DNA from 3 places in the Arsenophonus apicola genome. Region 1 is predicted to be linked to each of the others. Evidence: predicted binding sites of a transcription regulator. Region 1 holds the regulator's gene; each other region holds the start of a gene.
The links. The regulator LexA, encoded in region 1, represses DNA repair genes until DNA is damaged. The targets are predictions, from matches to a motif close to TNCTGTATGTACATACAGNA.
Positions count from the first base shown of each region.

Region 2: LDL57_RS09185 (metal-dependent hydrolase) is a predicted target of LexA. The motif match lies at 1,536-1,555, and genes of this name have one in related genera.
Region 3: dinB (DNA polymerase IV) is a predicted target of LexA. The motif match lies at 3,973-3,992, and genes of this name have one in related genera.

Region 1 is NZ_CP084222.1:3,016,829-3,023,842, forward strand. It holds gene gntU (gluconate transporter) at 1-806, opposite strand, end outside; gene gntK (gluconokinase) at 803-1,345, opposite strand; gene zur (zinc uptake transcriptional repressor Zur) at 1,731-2,195, shown strand; gene lexA (transcriptional repressor LexA) at 2,406-3,020, opposite strand; gene LDL57_RS14290 (diacylglycerol kinase) at 3,122-3,496, opposite strand; gene plsB (glycerol-3-phosphate 1-O-acyltransferase PlsB) at 3,620-6,070, shown strand; gene ubiA (4-hydroxybenzoate octaprenyltransferase) at 6,167-6,985, opposite strand.
Region 2 is NZ_CP084222.1:1,914,337-1,921,350, reverse strand. It holds gene LDL57_RS09190 (L-cystine transporter) at 1-766, opposite strand, end outside; gene LDL57_RS09185 (metal-dependent hydrolase) at 928-1,521, opposite strand; gene hxpB (hexitol phosphatase HxpB) at 1,709-2,374, opposite strand; gene LDL57_RS09175 (YniB family protein) at 2,552-3,091, shown strand; gene LDL57_RS09170 (metal ABC transporter permease) at 3,585-4,448, opposite strand; gene LDL57_RS09165 (metal ABC transporter permease) at 4,441-5,331, opposite strand; gene LDL57_RS09160 (manganese/iron ABC transporter ATP-binding protein) at 5,335-6,219, opposite strand; gene LDL57_RS09155 (metal ABC transporter substrate-binding protein) at 6,222-7,014, opposite strand, start outside.
Region 3 is NZ_CP084222.1:574,180-581,193, reverse strand. It holds gene LDL57_RS02535 (FAD:protein FMN transferase) at 1-906, shown strand, start outside; gene nqrM ((Na+)-NQR maturation NqrM) at 919-1,146, shown strand; gene LDL57_RS02525 (glycerophosphodiester phosphodiesterase family protein) at 1,195-2,064, opposite strand; gene LDL57_RS02520 (C45 family autoproteolytic acyltransferase/hydrolase) at 2,767-3,840, shown strand; gene dinB (DNA polymerase IV) at 4,012-5,067, shown strand; gene LDL57_RS02510 (aminoacyl-histidine dipeptidase) at 5,099-6,559, opposite strand; gene gpt (xanthine phosphoribosyltransferase) at 6,798-7,014, shown strand, end outside.

The DNA.
Region 1 (7,014 bases):
TCTAACCATTGCTCTGCAACAGAATCTTTTACCAAAAAATAATTACTTAATGTTTTCAATCCTACCAACGCTAAAGGAAATAGTACGATTAATAAGCTGAATGTAAAACTTGGCATTTTTCCTTTTTTGCTCTTATTACCTTGATAATTTTCAGGTAACGCAATAAAAACATGTTGGCTAATAAAATTACCAAATAATGGGCCAGCGATAAGCATTGCAGGGATCGCTGCACATATGCCAATTAAAATCATCCAACCAAAATCAGCATTCATCTGAGATGCAACCAACATTGGCGTTGGGCCCGGAAGTAAAAATGCAGCAGCAGCAGCTACTCCAGCAAAGAGCGGGATAGCTGTTTTAACAACATTCCCGCCTAAACGGTTAGTAATGGTAAAAACAATACCAATTAATAATACTATGGCGACATCAAAAAAAAGTGGCAATGCACAAATTAATCCTGTAATACCTATAGCTAAATTAGTCCGCTTTTCACCAAAACAAGTTATTAATTTTATCGCAATTTGCTCTAATGCGCCCGTTTCATGGAGTATTCGTCCAAACATGGTTCCCAATGCCACAACAATTGCTAAGAATCCTAATGTTCCTGCCATACCTTCTTGCATTGTTTCTATAATTTTTTTAACCGGCATGCCAGAAAACAGTCCCGCTAAAATAGAAACTACCATCAATGCAATGAAAGCGTGTAATCTTGCATACATAACCAGAAACAACAATAAAAAGACTGCACCTGCTGCAGTCAAGGTCAATATCAGCATATTGAATGTTTCAGGAATAGGCGTGTTCATCTATTTTCCTTAGTAATAATTTCATCAATTAATTTTACTGTATTATCAATAACCTCAATTAATGGTGGCTTAATATCGATGACATACACATCTTTTTCATCATTACTGGGTACTTCCAAAGTGTCAAACTGCGAGACCAACATATTTGGTTTGAAAAAATGATTTTTACGCTTTTTTAATCGGCCTTCTATTAACTTAAAGTCTCCTTCAAGATAAAGGAATGACAGATGTTGATTTCCATCTCTTAAAATATCTCGATATTTTTTTTTCAAAGCGGAACAAACAATTAAAGAAACACTATTTGTTCTTTGCATAGCAAAAATAGCATCATTCAATGCTTTAAGCCAAGGCAGTCGATCAGAATCATTCAAAGCATGGCCAGCCGACATCTTTTCAATATTGGCACGTGGATGCAAAAAATCACCATCTAAAAACGCAGCTCCTGTTTTCTGAGCGATCCCACTCGCAACTGCAGATTTACCACTACCAGATACCCCCATCAGTATAAAAACATGGTGTATTTTTTTGGTATCACTCATTAAAAACTCCGTTAAAAATCAGGCAATATATAAAATCTTACTGATAATTATCAGTTATAAAAAAATAATATAATAGATTTGTGATAGGAATCTCAGTAAAGAGGCGGATCTGAGCACAAGTAAAACTCGTTATCGGTTTTATAGCTCTTAATATAACCAGCAATAATTAATATTAGTTCCGTTAGCTCGTTGAAATTAATCATTTTAATTACGATTGACTATATGTGCTATTTTCCAATTTAGTATCTATTTATAACAATAGAAAATAAAAAAACATTATTAGAAAATAGTAAAAGATATTATTTATTTTAGAACTATGGTAGATATCAAAAAGTATAAATATGATAATATCATTATTATAATGATCTTCACCTTAGGATAATTCATGACAAAGCAAGATCAGGAAAAAATACTGTCCCAAGCTAAGAAAATATGCCAAGCGCGTAACGTACGTTTAACGCCACAAAGAGAAGAGGTATTGCGCCTTGTAGCAGCTCAACCTTGTGCTATTAGTGCTTATGATTTGCTTGACCTACTTAGAATTTCTGAACCTCAAGCTAAACCACCAACCATATATCGTGGCCTAGAATTTCTCTTAGAACAAGGATTTATTCACAAAATAGAATCAACAAATAGTTATGTTATTTGTCATCATTTTGAGGATCCTAAACATACTTCAGTTATGTTAATTTGTGACAGTTGCGGCAGTGTCGCCGAAAGTAATGGTCAAACAGTAGAAACCGCTATTATAAAATTAGCCAAACAGACTGGTTTTCAGTTATCTCATACCGTTGTTGAAAGCCATGGACTATGCTCGCCTTGCTACAAAATCGAGAAAAAATCCTGTTAAAACTATGCATTATTAAGGTTAAATAGAGATACAAAGGCCAGGCGTATGAACAATCGGCCTTTATTAAAAAATCAATAAAAATTTAAAATATCTTACTTAATACTTATTAGTTATAAATCAAACAAACTAGAAAATAATAATATTTTTTTCAATAAATTAAACTGAATTAACTTAAAAAATTAATTAGATATAAAATGACTAAAAATTTGACTAAAATGAATCACTACTACGAATAATACCAACAGCGAGTCCTTCAATAGTTAAGTTTTGTGTCCGCAAATCCACAATAATTGGCTCAAATTCAGGATTTTCAGCAATTAATTCAACTTTACTACCCGCTTGCTTGAAACGTTTAACCGTCACTTCATCATCAATACGTGCAACAACAATTTGCCCATTATGTACCTGTTGTGTTTTGTGTACAGCAAGTAAATCACCATCCATAATTCCGATATTTTTCATGGACATACCATTAACACGCAATAAAAAATCAGCACTAGGTCTAAAAATAGTAGCATCAATCCGATAATGGCTTTCGATATGTTCTTGGGCAAGTAATGGTTCTCCTGCCGCCACCCGACCAATAAGTGGTAACCATTCATCCTCATTTTCTTCTTGTAGTAGCCGGATACCGCGAGAAGCACCGGAAACAATTTCGATCACGCCTTTACGTGCCAAAGCCTTTAAATGTTCCTCTGCTGCATTTGGTGAACGAAAACCTAAACTTGTTGCAATTTCAGCGCGTGTGGGAGGCATACCCGTTTGCGAAATGTGTTCACGCACCAGATCATAGACCTGCTGCTGCCTCAACGTTAATTCTTTCATTTCGCCCCCTATTTATTTGCATTCGCACATTGTCACTGTAAGTATATACAGTTATATCAAGATTTTAAACTGAAAAATGTGTAAAACCCTATTTTTTATAACTAGCTCACGAAATAATGATTACTGATCACAATTGCCCAAATAAAAATAGCTAACCAAATTGAAATAAAAACAGCCGCTGAGCCCATATCTTTTGCCTTACCAGAAAGTTCATGTAATTCTGTACCAATTCTATCAACCACTGCTTCAATCGCACTATTTAATAATTCAACAATAGCTATTAATACCACTGAACTTATAAGTAGTAACCGTTCAATCCATTGTACATCAAGGAAAAAAGCCACACTGATGGCAATAATCACCATAATTGCTTCTTGTCTAAAAGCGGCTTCACTCTTCCAAGTTGACCTTAATCCTTTGAGCGAATAACCGGTTGCTTTAATAATTCGGGTTAGTCCCGTTGTTTGATTTGCCATAAAATTTACTCTCTAGATATAGTTCTATATGGGATTTAGTATAATTATTATCTTTTAAACAGATATTAATTACTATTTCTGATATGCTTGGGTAGGATTCAAATAAGAGGCTATCGCTCATCTATGTCATTTTGGCGTAAAATTTACTACAATCTATTAGATTTACCAATGAAATTATTGGTAAAAAGTAAACTCATACCAGCAGATCCAATTAAAGAATTGCATCTTGATACGACACGTCCTTTTCTATATGTATTACCTTATCATTCTAAAACAGACTTATTGACGTTACGTCAACAATGTTGTTCTATTGGTTTACCTGATCCACTTGATCCGATTGAAATAGACGAAATTAAATTACCTGCCTATGTCTTTATCGATGATGGCCCGCGTGTCTTTCGTTATTATTCGCCAAATCCACGTAAAGATTCCGTAAAAACGTTTACGGCTTATCTTGATCTTCATTGCCATAATCCCGAACTAAACATTCAGATGCTACCCGTATCAGTGATGTTCGGTCGAGCACCTGGTCGAGAAGGCCACTCACCAGCGCCTCCGTTACGTTTACTTAATGGTATTCAAAAATTCTTTGCCGTTATCCGGTTAGGACGTGACAGTTTTGTTCGTTTTTCACCCACTGTCTCTTTGCGCCAAATGGCTGGCGAATATGGTACTGATAAAATTATTGCCAACAAACTTGCTCGAGTCGCCCGCATTCACTATTCACGGCAACGATTGGCAGCAGTTGGCCCCAAACTTCCTGTACGCCACGATCTATTCAATAAGCTGTTAACTTCAAAAGCAATTGAAAAAGCAGTTGAAGATGAGGCTAAAGCAAAAAAAATCTCACTAGATAAGGCAAAACATAATGCGATTGCCATGATGGAAGAAATTGCCGCTAATTTTTCCTATGAAGCGATCCGTATTACTGACCGCGTACTTAGTTGGACATGGAATCGACTTTATCAAGGAATTAATGTGCAACATGCCGAACGTGTACGCCAATTAGCGCAAGATGGCCATGAAATTGTCTATATTCCTTCTCATCGTAGTCACATGGATTATCTATTGCTCTCTTACGTACTTTATCATCAAGGCTTAGTTCCTCCTCATATCGCCGCTGGTATCAATCTTAATTTTTGGCCTGCTGGCCCAATTTTTCGTCACTTAGGTGCTTTTTTCATTCGCCGCTCCTTCAAGGGCAATAAACTTTACTCCACCATATTTCGTGAGTATCTCAGTGAACTGTTTGCTCGTGGTTATTCAATTGAATATTTTGTCGAAGGCGGCCGCTCTCGAACAGGCCGACTACTGGAACCAAAAACTGGCACGCTGTCAATGACCCTACAAGCAATGCTACGAGGTGATTCACGTCCAATTACCATTGTCCCTATTTACATTGGCTATGAGCATGTATTAGAGGTTGCTACCTACGCTAAGGAACTAAAAGGGGCAGCAAAAGAGAAAGAAGGATTTTTTTCAATGTTAAGAGGTTTACGCAAATTGCGTAAACTAGGACAAGGTTATGTTAATTTTGGTCAACCGATTGCGCTAACACAATATTTGAATAAACATGTTCCAGAGTGGCGTCAATCTATTGATGCCATTGAGCCCCAACGTCCAACATGGCTAAATTTAACCGTGACTCGGCTAGCTCATAAAATTATGGTTAGAATTAACAACGCCGCTGCCGCTAATGCGGTAAATTTATGTTCAACGGTGTTGTTAGCCTCACGCCAGCGTGCATTAACCCGAGAACAACTGATTGAACAAATAGAATGTTACCTTCAACTATTAAGAAATGTGCCTTATAGTGGTGATAGCACGACACCAAATAAAACTGCCGAGCAGCTATTAGAAGACGCATTGCAATTGGATAAGTTTGAAGTCGAACATGACAGTATGGGTGATATTGTCGTATTACCACGTGAAAATGCAGTATTGATGACCTATTATCGAAACAATATTATGCATTTACTAGTTTTGCCTTCCTTAGTAGCCAATATCGTATTGCATAATGAAAATGTTCAACGTCAGGAAATTGGTTATCAAGTTGCACTCATCTATCCATTCTTAAAAGCAGAACTCTTCATGCGATATAGCATTGAAGAATTGCCTGAATCTATCGATATTCTGTTGGATGAATTGGCACGCCAACAACTAATACTATTAACAGCAGAAGGTTTTGTAACTATCAATCCAGCTCGTATTCGCCCTCTTCAGCTTTTAGCTGCTGGTATTAAAGAAACGCTACAGCGCTATGCAATTACACTTTCGCTACTCAGTACCATACCTGAAATTAGCCGAGGAATACTAGAAAAAGAGAGCCGTATTCTCGCTCAACGTCTGTCTGTACTGCATGGTATCAACGCCCCAGAATTCTTTGATAAAGCTGTTTTTTCCACACTGGTAAATACATTAAAACAGGAAGGTTATATTAATAGAGAAGGTGATGCGATTATCAGCGCAAATGTACAACGACTTTATCGTATTATCGCTAAGTTAATATCTCCTGAGGTTTGTTTAACCATTGAAGGAGTCAAACACGTTACTCATGAGCCATTGCCTGAATAAATCATCTTTATATCAATATAGTAACGTAAAACGATTTAGACTGAAATCGCCCAAAACCACACTCAGGATAATCACTTGAGATTATCCTTTTTTTAATTAAAAATAATTTAATAAGATACCAATAAATAATACCAACCCCACATAATTGTTATTCATAAATGCTTTAAAACATAATGCTGGTTGACGATTGGCAATGAGTTTTTGTTGATGGATAAATAAGCCTACTACGAATATCAAACTAGCAAAATAAGGCACCCCCAAATCTAGCTGTTGCCCTATATAAAATAACAGCAAAACCATAGCTAATTGTAAAATACCAATAATCAATTTATCAAAATGAGCAAAAATAATTGCGGTTGATTTTATTCCAATTTTAATATCATCACTACGATCAACCATGGCATACTGGGTATCATAAACAATAGACCAAATGATATTAACCAGAAATAATAACCAACACTCCAAAGGTAAGGACTCACTAACTGCTGCATACGCCATTGGAATTGACCAACCAAACGCAGCACCCAGAACAATCTGTGGAAAATGGCTAAATCGTTTGATAAATGGATAAATCCAAGCTAATAATAACCCAATCACCGATAACCAAATAGCCATTTGATTTAAGGCCAACACTAATATAAATGCGATAATAACCAATGAGAAAAATAGCGTCTTAGCTTCTTTTTCTGTTACCTCACCATTTGGCAGAGGGCGCTCTCGGGTTCTGGCAACATATCCATCAAATTTTCTATCCGCAAAATCATTAATAACACAACCAGCGGCACGCATTAAAAAGACACCCACAGTAAAAACCAACAAAATAAAAAGATCTGGTAACCCTCGGCTTGCTAACCATAATGCCCAATAAGTAGGCCATAGTAATAGTAAAATACCTATCGGTTTATCAATACGCATTAAGCGAAAATAGGCTCGCCATTTATTCA
Region 2 (7,014 bases), 1.1 Mb from region 1:
CTTGAAGGTTTGAATTAGCAACGACTTTAATCATTAAAGCCATTACTCCATATGGTGTAAGCCGTATAACTAAACGAACCAGCTTCATGATCCAGGATTGAAAAATATCAATAGCTGATAATATTTTTTCACCTTTTTGTGGATCAACTTTGGCTAATTGAAGCGCTGCTATACCTAAAAAGCTAGAAAAAATAACAACGCTAATAATAGATGTTGGATTAGCACCTGCCAGATCAGCAAAAGGATTTTTAGGAATAAAAGATAATATTAAATCAGGTATTGTTAAATCAGAAACCTTGTGAATATAGTTGTTTTCTATAATCTCAAGTTGAATAGCTTCATGACTAGTTTGTACTAAACCTTCTGCAGTTAAGCCAAACCAACATGTAACAACGATCCCAATTAGAGCGGCAATGGCTGTTGTAAAAAGAAGGATACCGATCGTAAAAAAACTGATTTTCCCTAATGAAGATGTTCGATGTAAGCGTGCTATAGCATTAAGTATTGATGCAAATACCAACGGCATGATAACCATTTGAAGTAATTTTACATAACCATTGCCAATAATATTGAACCATGATAATGAATCATGCACTATTTGATTATTCGTACCATATGCTAAATGTAAAACAATCCCAAAAACAGTACCGATAAGAAGACCGACAAAGACTTTTTTTGATAGACTCCATCCATTTGCACTTACTTTGGCCAATAACAGCAATAATATGGTAAAGATAAGTATATTAAGAATTACGGGGAAATTCATACCCACTCTCCAGCTCCGGTTTCTTGTTCTAGGTATAAGATACTTTGTCATTGGTGAAGTAAGATAATGAAAAACTTCCAATGAAACTCTTTTCCCTTATATATTATCAGCAATAAAAATAAATTTGTTATAACTAAATGCAATTATATATTCATAATGTTTTAGGGAGAATGTGATAAAATTAAATCGTTTAGTTCATTAACTACATAAGTAATAACGTTTTTTTTCGTTTCTTGCAATAGCGGTTGTAATGGTAATTGAAAATTCGATGGAATTAATATCGCACAAATAGCTAATAAGATGGCGATAGAATGTTCTGCTCTTTGATTAGAATTATTACCTAGTAAAGGAAAACAGAAGGACATTTTTAATGGCCATAGCAAAGGAATCCCTTTTGCGGTTAACATATCCCCAACTAAATGACTGAAATAACCCAATAAAAATGCTTGAACCAGCGCTTCAGAAAGCCAGTAACTATTGGGAAGTTGAGTTGATAATAACATAATGAGCAACCATGCAAGTAAACTATGGGTAAAACCGCGGTGGCCACATAAACGACAAATTGGAACAGAAATAAAACGAAATAAACGTCCTAGATGAGATGATGGATGGTCTATATCGGGTAGCAGAGCGCCAAGTAATGCACCGGCTAATAAATGAAGCCAATCACCATGTGCAAACTCGGGTGTAATTGCTAGTTTATGCACAAGAATCAATGATGATACTGAAAAAAGCAGATGCCCGGTGGCAGTCATAGCAGATAATATCCAACTGTTTATTTATACAGTTTGCAAAGTATAATAGTTTTGGCTTGGTTTGAGTAGTGTAATCGAAAAAAATATCTTATTTATTAAATAATAAGAGTAATTTTTTGTAAGAAAAATGATAATACACCAGTTTGGCAGTATACTGATGTAGCAAATTACTGCCAATCCATGAAATTTAAACGATATGCTTTGTTGTTAATTCAACCAGGCTAGTGAGCTTGAAGTCAGCTAATGTCCAACGTAGATCCGCGAAGTAATCTTTGTGGGGGACAACAATACTACGCATACGTGCAGCTTTAACAGCAATCATGCCATGGAAAGAGTCTTCAAAAGCCACACAATGGGTTGGTTCAATATCTAGCAATTTTGCTGCTTGTAAGTAAACTTCTGGATGGGGTTTACTATAGGGTAATGGCGTTGCTGATACTACGGTTGAAAAGTAATCGCGTATATTAAACATAGTGAGTACTTTTTCTAATATATGCTTTGGTGAAGCTGAAGCTAAACCAATTTTTAAATTATGATCTTGGCATAGTTGAAGTGCATGTTTAACACCCGGTAATAAAGTTCGTTGTTCTTCTATAAGTTCAAGTACACGTTTAACAATTTTTTGTTCAACCTCTTCTAATGAGGTTCCTTGCCAGGGGGCAACTGAGTACCACAGTTGTATAACTTGATCAATACGTAATCCAAGTGTGTCAGGGAGTTGATTGGCAATTGAGGTATTAACGCCAAGTTTACTAAGAATTTCTTTTTCTGCTTGGCTCCAAAGGGGTTCAGAATTAATTAATAACCCATCCATGTCAAAAATAGCAGCTTTGATAGATAGCTTATGAGACATTAAAAGCACTCCTATTATTCATAATTTGCTGATTAATTCTATCAACTTAAAATAAAGAAATCTTTTAATATAGATAAATGAAGGTTAATTTTGATTAGTGATAAAATAACATTTATATATTTTTGATAATATTTTGTCATTTAGTATAAACATAATATAGAAATTTGAGGAGTATGGATGAATTATCAAACAGCATTTTATATCGCTATTGGAAAGCGTGTTTTAGGGTGGATAGTTTTTTCATTAGCACTGTTGTCTACATTAGTTTCATTAGTTTTGCTAGCAGAAAAGCAAGGTTTGCAGGGGGATGGCTTAAATGCTGTAGCCAATGACTTTATTAAAATTATGGCTCATATCATACGACAAAACACAGCTTTTTTAGACTTTTTTTGGCATCATTCACCAATTCCCAGTACCCATATGGGGTTTTCAACAGCTAATGTCGGTTTTATTTTGCTGTTTTTCTTAGTGTTTGTTGGTCAAGCTTTGAGTGCTTCAGGTAACAGAATGAATCGTCAATTGAAATTTATTAAAGAGAGTATTGAAGATCACCTTATTTTTGAAAGAGCAAAAGGGGTTGAAGTATCAAAAGAAGAGATAGAAGCCAAAATTACTATTCCTCGTCATACTATTTTCCAGCAGTTTTTTATTCTGTATATATTACCGCTTATAATAGGGGGAATACTTTATTTTATGATGAATATCTTGGGCTGGTAGTTTTCTTATATTATAATCAATTGGAAAATAATTTTATTAAACAGTTGCACGAAGATTATTAATCATGACTTATCTAGCAATAAAACTATTATTGCTGGTGTGATTATAGTAATTTAACAAATAATGGCGTTGATATTTTTTGGCGCTTATTACAGTCTATAAGGAAAGCTAAACTACTTTACTAACCAGATTTGACAAAATTCCGTTTAATTAATTTTTAACATCAATTAATTACAATATATAGTCCGCTGCGATTGTTAGATATATTGTTTTTTTAATTTAGCTTTAGTTAAAAGCTTTATGATAGTAAAATATTAATTTCAACAATCAACTATTACTTATTTGCGTTCTGGTTATTTCAATATTAATTTCAATTTCTGAACTCCTACTATTACAGTCTGTAGTTAATAAATAGTCTAATAAAAAATAGGATCATATCCTGTAATAAATAAGATAGTCCTAATTTTTGCTAATTATTTTTTTAATATATTTCTTAAGAGCGTATTGAAATTTTATTGGAAAAAGAACGTTTTTTTATTTTACTAATAAAATTGTAGATTAATGCAAATATAAAATAAATTGCTTGAGTTAATACAATACAAGGCCCAGTTGCTGCATCTATATGAAAACTCAGAATAGTGCCAATTAAAGAGGATGTGGTCGAGGCAATAACGGCAATAATTAGCATTCGATTGAAATTTTGGCATAGTGTAAAAGCGATAATTCCAGGCGAAATAAGCATGGCAATGACCAATATTATTCCTACTGCTTGTAAAGATGCAACAATAGTGAGCGCTAATAAAGAGAGTAATCCATAATGTAAAAGTGTAACGGGTAAACCAATAACCTTTGCCTGATTAGGATCAAAACAATAGAGCATAAAATCTTTGCGTTTTAATAGCATAATCGCGATAGTAAAACCTGAAATCCAAAGTGTTTGTTTAAATTCTGTTGTAGTAATGCCAAGGATATTACCAAAAAGAATATGAGTCAGATGTTGATCTGTGTCAATCCGTGCAAATAGTACTAATCCAAAAGCAAACATACCAGAAAAAACAATCCCCATGACAGTATCTTCTTTTATACGGCTATTTTCTTTTAAATAACCGGTCGCAACTGCACAAAAAATTCCTGACATAAAAGCGCCAATTGATAAAGGAATACCAATAACAAAGGCAATAACGATGCCGGGTAATACAGCATGTGAAATAGCATCACCCATTAAAGACCAACCCTTAAGTATCAAAAAGCAGGACAGAATAGCGCATACTGTTCCGGTTACAAGGGCGGTAATGAGGGCTTTTTGCATAAAAGGAAAAATAAAAGGTGTTATTAATAATTCCATCAGATTATTCATTGTTGCTCACCTCTTGTTCTAACTGTTTGAGGTGTACAATTTCTTGGCGTGCTTTTTGGCGGGAAGCGAATAAACCATATTTAGGCGCAAAAAAGAACGCAAAAAGAAAAATTAGCGTTTGTAAGGTAACAATAATTCCGCCTGTGGCACCATTAATAAAATAACTGATGTAAGCGCCAAGCGCACTAGAGGTAAATCCAATCAATACGGCAATAATAAGTAACCGTTTGAATTGATCCGTGAGTAAATAAGCTGTTGCACCAGGTGTAATCACCATTGCAATGACAAGTATGGCTCCCACTGTTTGTAAAGCAGCAACCGTACATGCGCTTAATAGGGTAAAAAAGATAATTTTTAATTTTAGCGGATTTAGTCCAATAGAGCGGGCATGATTTTCATCAAAAAATACGACAAGTAAATCTTTCCATATAAACATAAGTACAATAAAAGAAATGGCAATAATAATTTCAACTTGTAGTACATCTTCATCTGCAATACCTAAAATATTGCCAAAGATAATGGTTTGTACATTCACTGAAATCGGATTTAATGAAAGGATTAGCAATCCGCTGGCGAAGAATGTGGAAAAAATAAAACCAATTATTGCGTCTTCTTTCAGGCTTGAAATATGGCGTACTAAGGTCATAGAGAGTGCAGCTAGAATACCGGTAAAAAACGCCCCTACAGAATAGGGAAAACCAAGTGCATAGGCGCCTGCCACACCAGGAACAACTGAATGAGAAAGGGCATCGCCCATTAACGACCAGCCCTTTAACATTAGATAAGCAGAAAGAAAAGCACAGACTGCGCCAACAATAGCACTGACCCAAATTGCTTTGACCATGTAGTTATATTCAAAGGGCTGAAGTAATAGATCCAACATGATTTATTTCTCCGGTTGCTTTTTAATAACAGATGTTTGTTCATGGTGGCCATAAAAAACCGCGGCTCTTTCATCATCAGTAATAACAGTCAATGAACGAGGGTCATCGTCATCGTGAAGATCTGCACCAGACAGATTAATATGACGTAGTACACCGCCAAAAGCAAGTTGAAGATTTTTTTGAGTAAACGTTGTTTCGATAGGTCCGCTAGCTAATATAGTTCGATTTACTAAAATAACTTGATCACAAAATTCAGGTACGCTTCCTAAGTTATGAGTAGAAACCAAAATTAAATAGCCATTGCTACGTAATGAACGTAAAAGCTCAATAATCGCATTTTCTGTTTTTACATCGACACCAGTAAAAGGTTCATCAAGGAGTAGTACTTTTCCTTCTTGGGCCAGAGCTCGTGCAAGAAAAACTCTTTTCTTTTGACCACCAGAAAGCTCACCGATTTGGCGTTGTTCTAAACCCGTCAGATCAACACGTGCTATAGCATCAGCAACAATTCGTTTATCTTGCTGGCTTGGAATACGTAAAAATCCCATTTTACTGTAGCGGCCCATCATGACGACATCGGCAACGAGAACCGGAAAGTTCCAATCAACCTCTTCAGTTTGTGGTACATAAGCAATAATATTTTGTTTAAGTGCTGTTTTGATTGCAGCATTGTTTAATGTAACGCGTCCTTTTGTTGGTGACACTAAACCCATTATTGTTTTAAATAGCGTTGATTTACCACTACCATTGACGCCTACTAGTGCGCAAATTGTTCCACCAGTAATATTGAAGCTGGCATCATAAATGGCAGTATGCCCGTTACTGTATGTAACGGTAGCATTATCAACAATTAAGTTAGGTTTTTCGTAAAAAATATTATCGCGCATTATTATTGACCAAAACCTTTTGCAATAGTATCAACGGTAGTTTTTAATAATTCTATATATGTAGGAACCGGGCCATCTGAAGTAGAGAGAGAGTCAACATAAAGTACACCACCATACTGCGCCCCGGTTTCTCGACTCACTTGTTTCGCTGGTTTATCAGAGACGGTACTTTCGCTAAATACGACTGGAATATGGTATTTTTTTACAATATCAATAACTTTACGAACTTGTTGTGGTGAACCTTGTTCTTCTGCATTAATTGGCCACAAGTAAGCTTCTTTAAAACCATAATCTTTAGCGAGATAACTAAAAGCACCTTCACTAGTAACTAACCAGCGTTTTTGCTGTGGAATTTGTGCTAGTCTTTTCCGTAATGGTGCATCAATTTTACTAATTTTACTGGCATATATTTTCGCATTTTGGTTATAAATATCTGCATTTTTAGGGTCATATTTTACCAGTGCTGCTCGAATATTTTCGATATAGATCAATGCATTTTGGGCAGACATCCAGGCATGAGGATTAGGGTTACCTTGATATTCACCTTCTCGGATAGCCATCGCTTTTATTCCTTTAGTCACAGTAACGGCAGGAATATGTTTGAAGTTTTCAAAAAAACGATTAAACCATGTTTCAAGTCCTAATCCATTCCATAAAATTAAATCAGCATTATGCGCTTTTAATATGTCTTTAGGAGTTGGTTGATATTCATGAATTTCTGCTCCAGGTTTGGTAATTGATTGGACAATGGCTGCATTACCGGCCACATTTTGCGCAATATCTTGAATAATAGTA
Region 3 (7,014 bases), 860 kb from region 1:
TATGTTAATCAATCGTCTCATCCTTTTTGGGAAACATTGCGTGACGATATTGATAGCCGTTTAGAAGAAGTTAACAATCAGATGTCAACTTATCGCCCTAACTCTGAATTAAGCCAATTTAATCAATTTCAACACGTAAATACACCATTTCCTGTCTCACTAGCCATGATGACAGTGGTTAAAGAAGCAATTCATATTAATAGATTAACCCATGGCGCACTCGATATTACTATTGGGCCATTAGTTAATTTATGGGGATTTGGCCCAGAAGGCAGAATAACTAAATCACCGCCGGAAGAGACACTGGAGTTGCGTCGACAATGGATTGGTATTGATAAACTGGCAATTGATGGTAATAGTCTGATAAAAAAAATACCTCAACTCTATATAGATCTTTCAGCTATTGCTAAAGGGTACGGCGTTGATGTTATAGCAGAATATTTAGAGTCACAAAATATTCATAATTATATGGTCGATATTGGTGGCGAAGTCCGGACAAAAGGCCATAATGGCAAAGGTGTAGCGTGGCGTATTGCGATTGAAAAACCTTCGGACAAAGGGCTAGAACAGTCGGTACAAGAAATTATTGAGCCTGGCAATATGTCAGTTGCTACCTCTGGAGACTATCGTAATTATTTTGAACAAGATGGTGTCTATTATTCACATACTATTGATCCGAAGACCGGTAGACCGATTATTCATAATTTAATTTCTATTACTGTTATCGCCCCAACTTGCATGATGGCAGATGGTTTATCTACTGGCCTAAATGTGCTAGGGGCAGAAAAAGGAATGGAACTAGCTGAACGTTTGAATTTACCAGTTTTTATGGTCGTTACAACGAATAAAGGTTTTGAAGAGCGTTATAGTTCGGCATTTAAACCTTATTTGGTAAAAAGGATGTAACGGAGTCACATTATGTTAACAGTATTTATTGCTACTTTAGCTTTTTTCATACTTGCTTTTATTGCTATGTCTCTTGGATATATTTTTAAACGCAAGGAAATTCAAGGAAGTTGTGGTGGGTTAAGTAGTATAGGCATTGAAAAAGTTTGTGATTGCCCGCAGCCATGTGATCTTCGTAAGAAGCGTATGGCCAGGGAAAATTGTCAAAAGCAACAACAGATGAACAACCGTATTATTTAATAAAAAATCTCGTTATTAATAGTAATAACGAGGTTATTAATATTATGATTATTTTATATTTTTAAAATATTTAGGCGAATCGACCATAACTTCGTCTGCGCCTAGTTCTTTAGCTAGTTGATAGTCAGCTTCATCTTTTATGCCAAATAAAACGATATGTGCTCCGCCGCTAGCACGAAAACATTTCATTGCTTCATGATCCCAAACTAAATCGGATGATGAACGCGCTTCTCCAAGAGTATATTTTTCGACAACTTCTACTTTACGCCGTAGTTCCAGTCCATACCAGCGCTGAGTATTAATTCTTTTATCAATCAAACAATGATGATTCATAGTAATATTTGCCAGAATATCACGGGTTTCATCACGACTTTCAAAACGTTGGATATGATCAGATAAAGCATTTAAGAAAGCTTCGTTGGTAGAATAAAAGCGAGTACGCCGAAAAGCTTTTTCTTCTTTTAATACTTTTTCAATCGCTTGTGCTTGTTCGTAAGGATCGGCATCGGGAGATTTCAGATCGATATAGAAATCGGTCGCCCGAAACTGTTGCAGTACTTGTTTTAATGTAGGAATGACAATACCTTTATTGCAATAAAGATGGTTATGACGGGAACCAAAACGGTATCCAGCATCCGCTTTCATAAGTTGCTGTGCACGGTAAGAGGAAACCGGGCCGCTTTTATTGGTTAATGTATTTAAATCAGATGGGCGATATAATATGGGCACTTTATCACTGGAAAGTTGCACGGTGATCCATATTTTATCTGCGCCATTTTTCAATGCCTGATCGATAGCATAAATGGTATTTTCTGGCGCATCGGCAGTTCCTCCACGATGGGCAACAATTTTCGGTAAATTTGCTAAGGCAGTCACTGAACAGAGCAAAAGTAGTACGGCGGTGATACTTTTATGCATTATCTTCTCCATAAGTTGTGTGTATGAAAAATATTATCAATTAATTTTATTATTAAAAGCTACCGATTAAATATAAATTAATATAGCAGATTTTTATTATTTTTTATCGTAAATATAAAAATATAACTTAGCTTTATGTTGTTTATAAAATTATTTATTTTTTTAATTATAATATCGAAATTTATTTTCTGGCTAAATAATTTTTTCTATTGTCAGTTAGAATAGTATATATTATTTTAAATTATTTTATCTTTTTAATGATAAGTTGGTGTAATAGAGTTTATTATCTATTAGATAAAATTAGTTATAATATCATCATAAAATAAATTTATTTTATCGTCATATTATATGAGAATACCTTAATTTTTTATATGTTATATTGATGGGAATTTTTTATCCTTCTTGTTTGTAAAAATAATTAAAAATTATAATTAGAAATTATTCTTTAATAAAGTTTGAATAATAAATTACAAAATTTTTTTCTTTCTATATTCTGTCATTTTTAATTTAAATTTATTTTATTTTATTAATAATGAAAATAGCTATCGCTTAATATAAAATAGGATATTATAATTATAATATTTCAAATCGACTTATTGGTTTATAGATAATAGTAAAATAGTATTATTAAATTTTTTAAATTAAGGAATAATATTAACTACTATTATTTAAATTATTTTTTAATTAAAAAGGCTATTAATCATGAAAGTTTATACGTTTAATAACGTGGTAAAGGATCCTTTTTGTCGAGGAAAACAGATTGGTGAATATTGGGCGCCGCAAATAAAACAGACGGTAATGCTTTATTTGGATTTTTTTTCTCGTATTGGTATAACTGGCGATCAGGTGAAAAGAATTGGAGAAAATAGTTTGGCTGCCCTGGAATATTGGTGTCCGGATTTGGTAAGTGAAATTGAAGCAACAGCTATGGGAGCTAATCTTCCGATTTGGTATCTAGCAAGTTTAAATGCACGCACTGAAATTTTATCAACAAAGTCAACATCCTATGCTAGTGAATGCTCTACCGCAATTTATACAGCTCCTGATATTAATATGCCGCAAACCATGCAAACTTGGGATTGGCATGATGTTTTAGCGCCTAATGGGTTGATGATTCAATTACAGAATAGAAAAGGGATGCAATTTAAGCTTTTTACTGAATTTGGTATGTTAGCTAAAATTGGTGTTAACAGTGCTGGATTAGGTTTACATTTTAATATCTTACATCATACAAGTGACAATGATTCTGGTGGTGTGCCTGTACATGCAGTAGCTCGCCGAATATTAGAAGAAGCAACAACCGTAGAAGAGGCTATCGCTTTAGCATGTTCTGCGCAAGTAAGTGCGTCGTCAGTATTAAGTGTATTTTGCCATCAGGCAGCACGATGCCGAGCCGTAAGTATTGAGTTAAGTCCATTTCGGTCAGCGATTGTTTACCCACAACAAAATAATTGGTTACTTCATACTAATCATTTTCTAGCGTCTGAATTGGTTTCGGGGGAAGGTACTACTGATGATACGACTTATAAACGTTATCAACATCTAAAAAGCGTATCTAGTGATATGAAAAATAAAAGCACTATGGCGCGCGCGGCTACAATGTGTGGTCCCGAAGGGGAGCAATCACCAATTTGTTTTCTGCCTAACAGTTCGCAACCGGATACAGAGCGTTGGCAAACTTTATTAACAATAAGTATTAATACTAAAAATGGTATATTAAAATATGCAGCTGGCAATCCTTATCAATTATCTCAAACCGGTTATCTTTCTTTCTAACAAGAAAAATTATTAAATCTAAAAAAAGTAATACGCTATTTTAATCAAGTATTTTATGGCCAAAATCCTATTATTGGATTGAGCTGTTATTGTGATTGAGTTTTTTATTTACGCTTAATAAAATTCTTACTATACTGTTTATTTAAACAGCATTGTCAGGAGCAGGAAGTGGTGCGCAAAATTATCCATATTGATATGGATTGCTTTTATGCAGCCATAGAAATGCGTGACAATCCTTCTTTGCGCACTATTCCGCTAGCGATTGGAGGTAGAGCCGATCGTCGTGGGGTAGTTAGTACAGCCAATTATTTAGCTCGACGTTATGGCGTGCATAGTGCGATGTCTACAGCTTTAGCACTTAAACATTGCCCACAATTGAAAATCATTCCTGGCCGCATGTCCTTATATAAAAAAATATCATGGCAGATACGGCAAATTCTGCTCGATTTTACCCACTTAGTTGAGCCTATTTCTTTAGATGAAGCTTATCTTGATGTGACCAATAGTCCCCATTATCACGGTTCCGCAACATTAATAGCTAATGCAATTAGACAGCGAATTTTTAATGAATTATCGCTTACCGCATCAGCCGGTATCGCACCAGTCAAATTTCTCGCTAAAATTGCTTCTGATATGAATAAACCCAATGGCCAATATGTTATTACGCCTGAGCAAGTGGCCAATTTTATTTATCCATTACCATTAAGAAAAATTCCTGGGGTGGGTAAAGTTACTGCACAACGGTTACAAAAAATGGGGTTGGAAACCTGCGGCGATATACAACAATTTGATTTAATTAGATTAGTGAAAGAATTAGGTAAGTTTGGTCAAGTTTTATGGGATCTTAGCCATGGCGTAGATCAGCGTAGGATTAATAGTGAGCGTTTACGCAAATCAATTGGGGTAGAGCGGACGGTTGCTAAAGATATTTATCAATGGGATGACTGTATGAAAATTATTGAACGACTCTACCCAGAGCTTGAGAGCCGATTAGCAAAAATTAAACCGGAGCTTAGCATTGCCAGTCAAGGGGTTAAGATGAAATTTGCTGATTTTCAATTAACGACTCAAGAGCATAGTTATCCAATTTTAAGTAAAGCTGATCTTATTCAAATAGCGCAACAGATTTGGCAACAAAGGCGAGCGGATCGTGGAGTTAGATTAGTTGGACTGCATGTCACTTTACAAAATCCACAATTAGAAAAGCAGTTAATACTGAATTGGTGAAAAGCAGGCTAAGTTTAGCCTGCAATGAGTGCTAACTTTTCTCAGGTATTGATTTGAGTACGGATGTTAACAACTGCCAATATTTAGCGACACTTTTAATATTGGCGCGTTCGTCGGGTGAATGGGCACCATATATCGTTGGCCCAATGGAGACCATATCCATTTGCGGGTAAGGTTTTTTAAATAGCCCACATTCTAAACCAGCATGGATCACCATGATCTTTGGAGCTTTACCAAATAGTTGCTGATAGGTGTTGCTAACAAGTGCCATGACGGGCGATTGCGGATCGGGTTTCCAGCCAGGATAGCTGCCTTTATGTTTAAATTCTGCCCCGGCAAGCATCGATAATGATGTCAGCATATTAACGACATAATCTTTGCCCGTTTCGATTAATGAGCGAATTAAAAAAGTAATTTCGGCCTTTTTTTCATCCATATCAACAACGCCAGTATTGAGTGAGGTTTCAACAACATCTTTTATTTCGTCGCTCATCCGAATAACCCCATTAGGCGCAGCATTGAGAAAGTGTAATAAACGAGATTGGCAATCCACGGATAGTGCTAATAATTCTGTTGTTGTCTCAGCAAGGGTAATAATTAAGTTTTTTTCAATTGCGGCAAATTCTGATTTTAGTAGTGCTAGATAGTGATTTTTGCTGGTTTCTAAATTAGCCGCTACTGATATTGGCACTGCAACAATCGCTTCACTCTCACGTGGGATCGCATTACGTAAACTACCACCTTGAATATGAATGAGCTTTAATTGTAATTCACTCGCATGGGCTGCGAGAAAACGTGCCAATAGTTTATTGGCATTCGCTAATCCTAAATGAATATCACCACCCGAATGACCACCAGTTAACCCTTTTAGTGTTATTTTGTATACTTTATGATTAGCAGGAATAGCTTCTCTTGCCAATGTAAAGGTGGTAGTAAAATCAACGCCGCCGGCGCAACCCATGTAGATCTCGCCTTCTTGTTCCGAATCGGTATTGATCAGAATATCCGCTTGTAACCAATTTGGCTGTATGCCAAACGCCCCAACCATACCGGTTTCTTCTGTCATGGTGAGTAAAACTTCTAGCGGGCCATGTTTGACATTCTCATCATCCAGTACGGCTAAAGCGGAAGCCATACCGATACCATTATCTGCACCTAATGTGGTACCTTGCGCTTTTACCCACTCATTATCTACGTAGGGACGGATAGGATCCTGCGTAAAATCGTGCTGAATATCACTGTTTTTTTGTGGCACCATATCCAAATGGGCTTGAAGAACAACCGGCAGGAGATTTTCCAAGCCGACAGTTGCCGGTTTGCGAATAAGAATATTACCGACCTTATCGCGTTCAACACTAAGTTTTTTTCTCTCTGCCCATTGCATAATATAAGAAGCAAGTGCTTCCTCATGTCCAGATGGATGAGGAATTGCACAAATTTGTGCAAATATATCCCAAAGCGGCTGTGGTGTAAGTTGTGAAAGCTCAGACACGTTTTATCTCCTATTACTACCGTATTATTAAGATTGCTAATTAATTCTACCGTCTTGGTAAATATTATTTATTTTATTAATCAGAATATCACCTTCTGACATCTATGCCTTTAGTTAATTGTGATAATATTAATTAATTTCTGGTTTTTGTTATGACAAATCACTATAATCTCGCGCAATATTTTTTCCACTAATGTGCTTTGCTAAAATAGTCTCTAGTCGTTAGGATCAGAATTTTATGAGTGAAAAATACATCGTAACATGGGATATGTTGCAAATGCATGCCCGTACTTTGGCACAACGCTTATTACCTGCCAAGCAATGGAAAGGCATTATTGCTGTTAGCCGCGGTGGGCTTGTTCCAAGTGCTATTCTTGCTCGTGAATTAGGTTTACGCCATATCGATACTGTCTGTATTTCAAGCTACGACCATAATAACCAAAGAGAACTCAAAG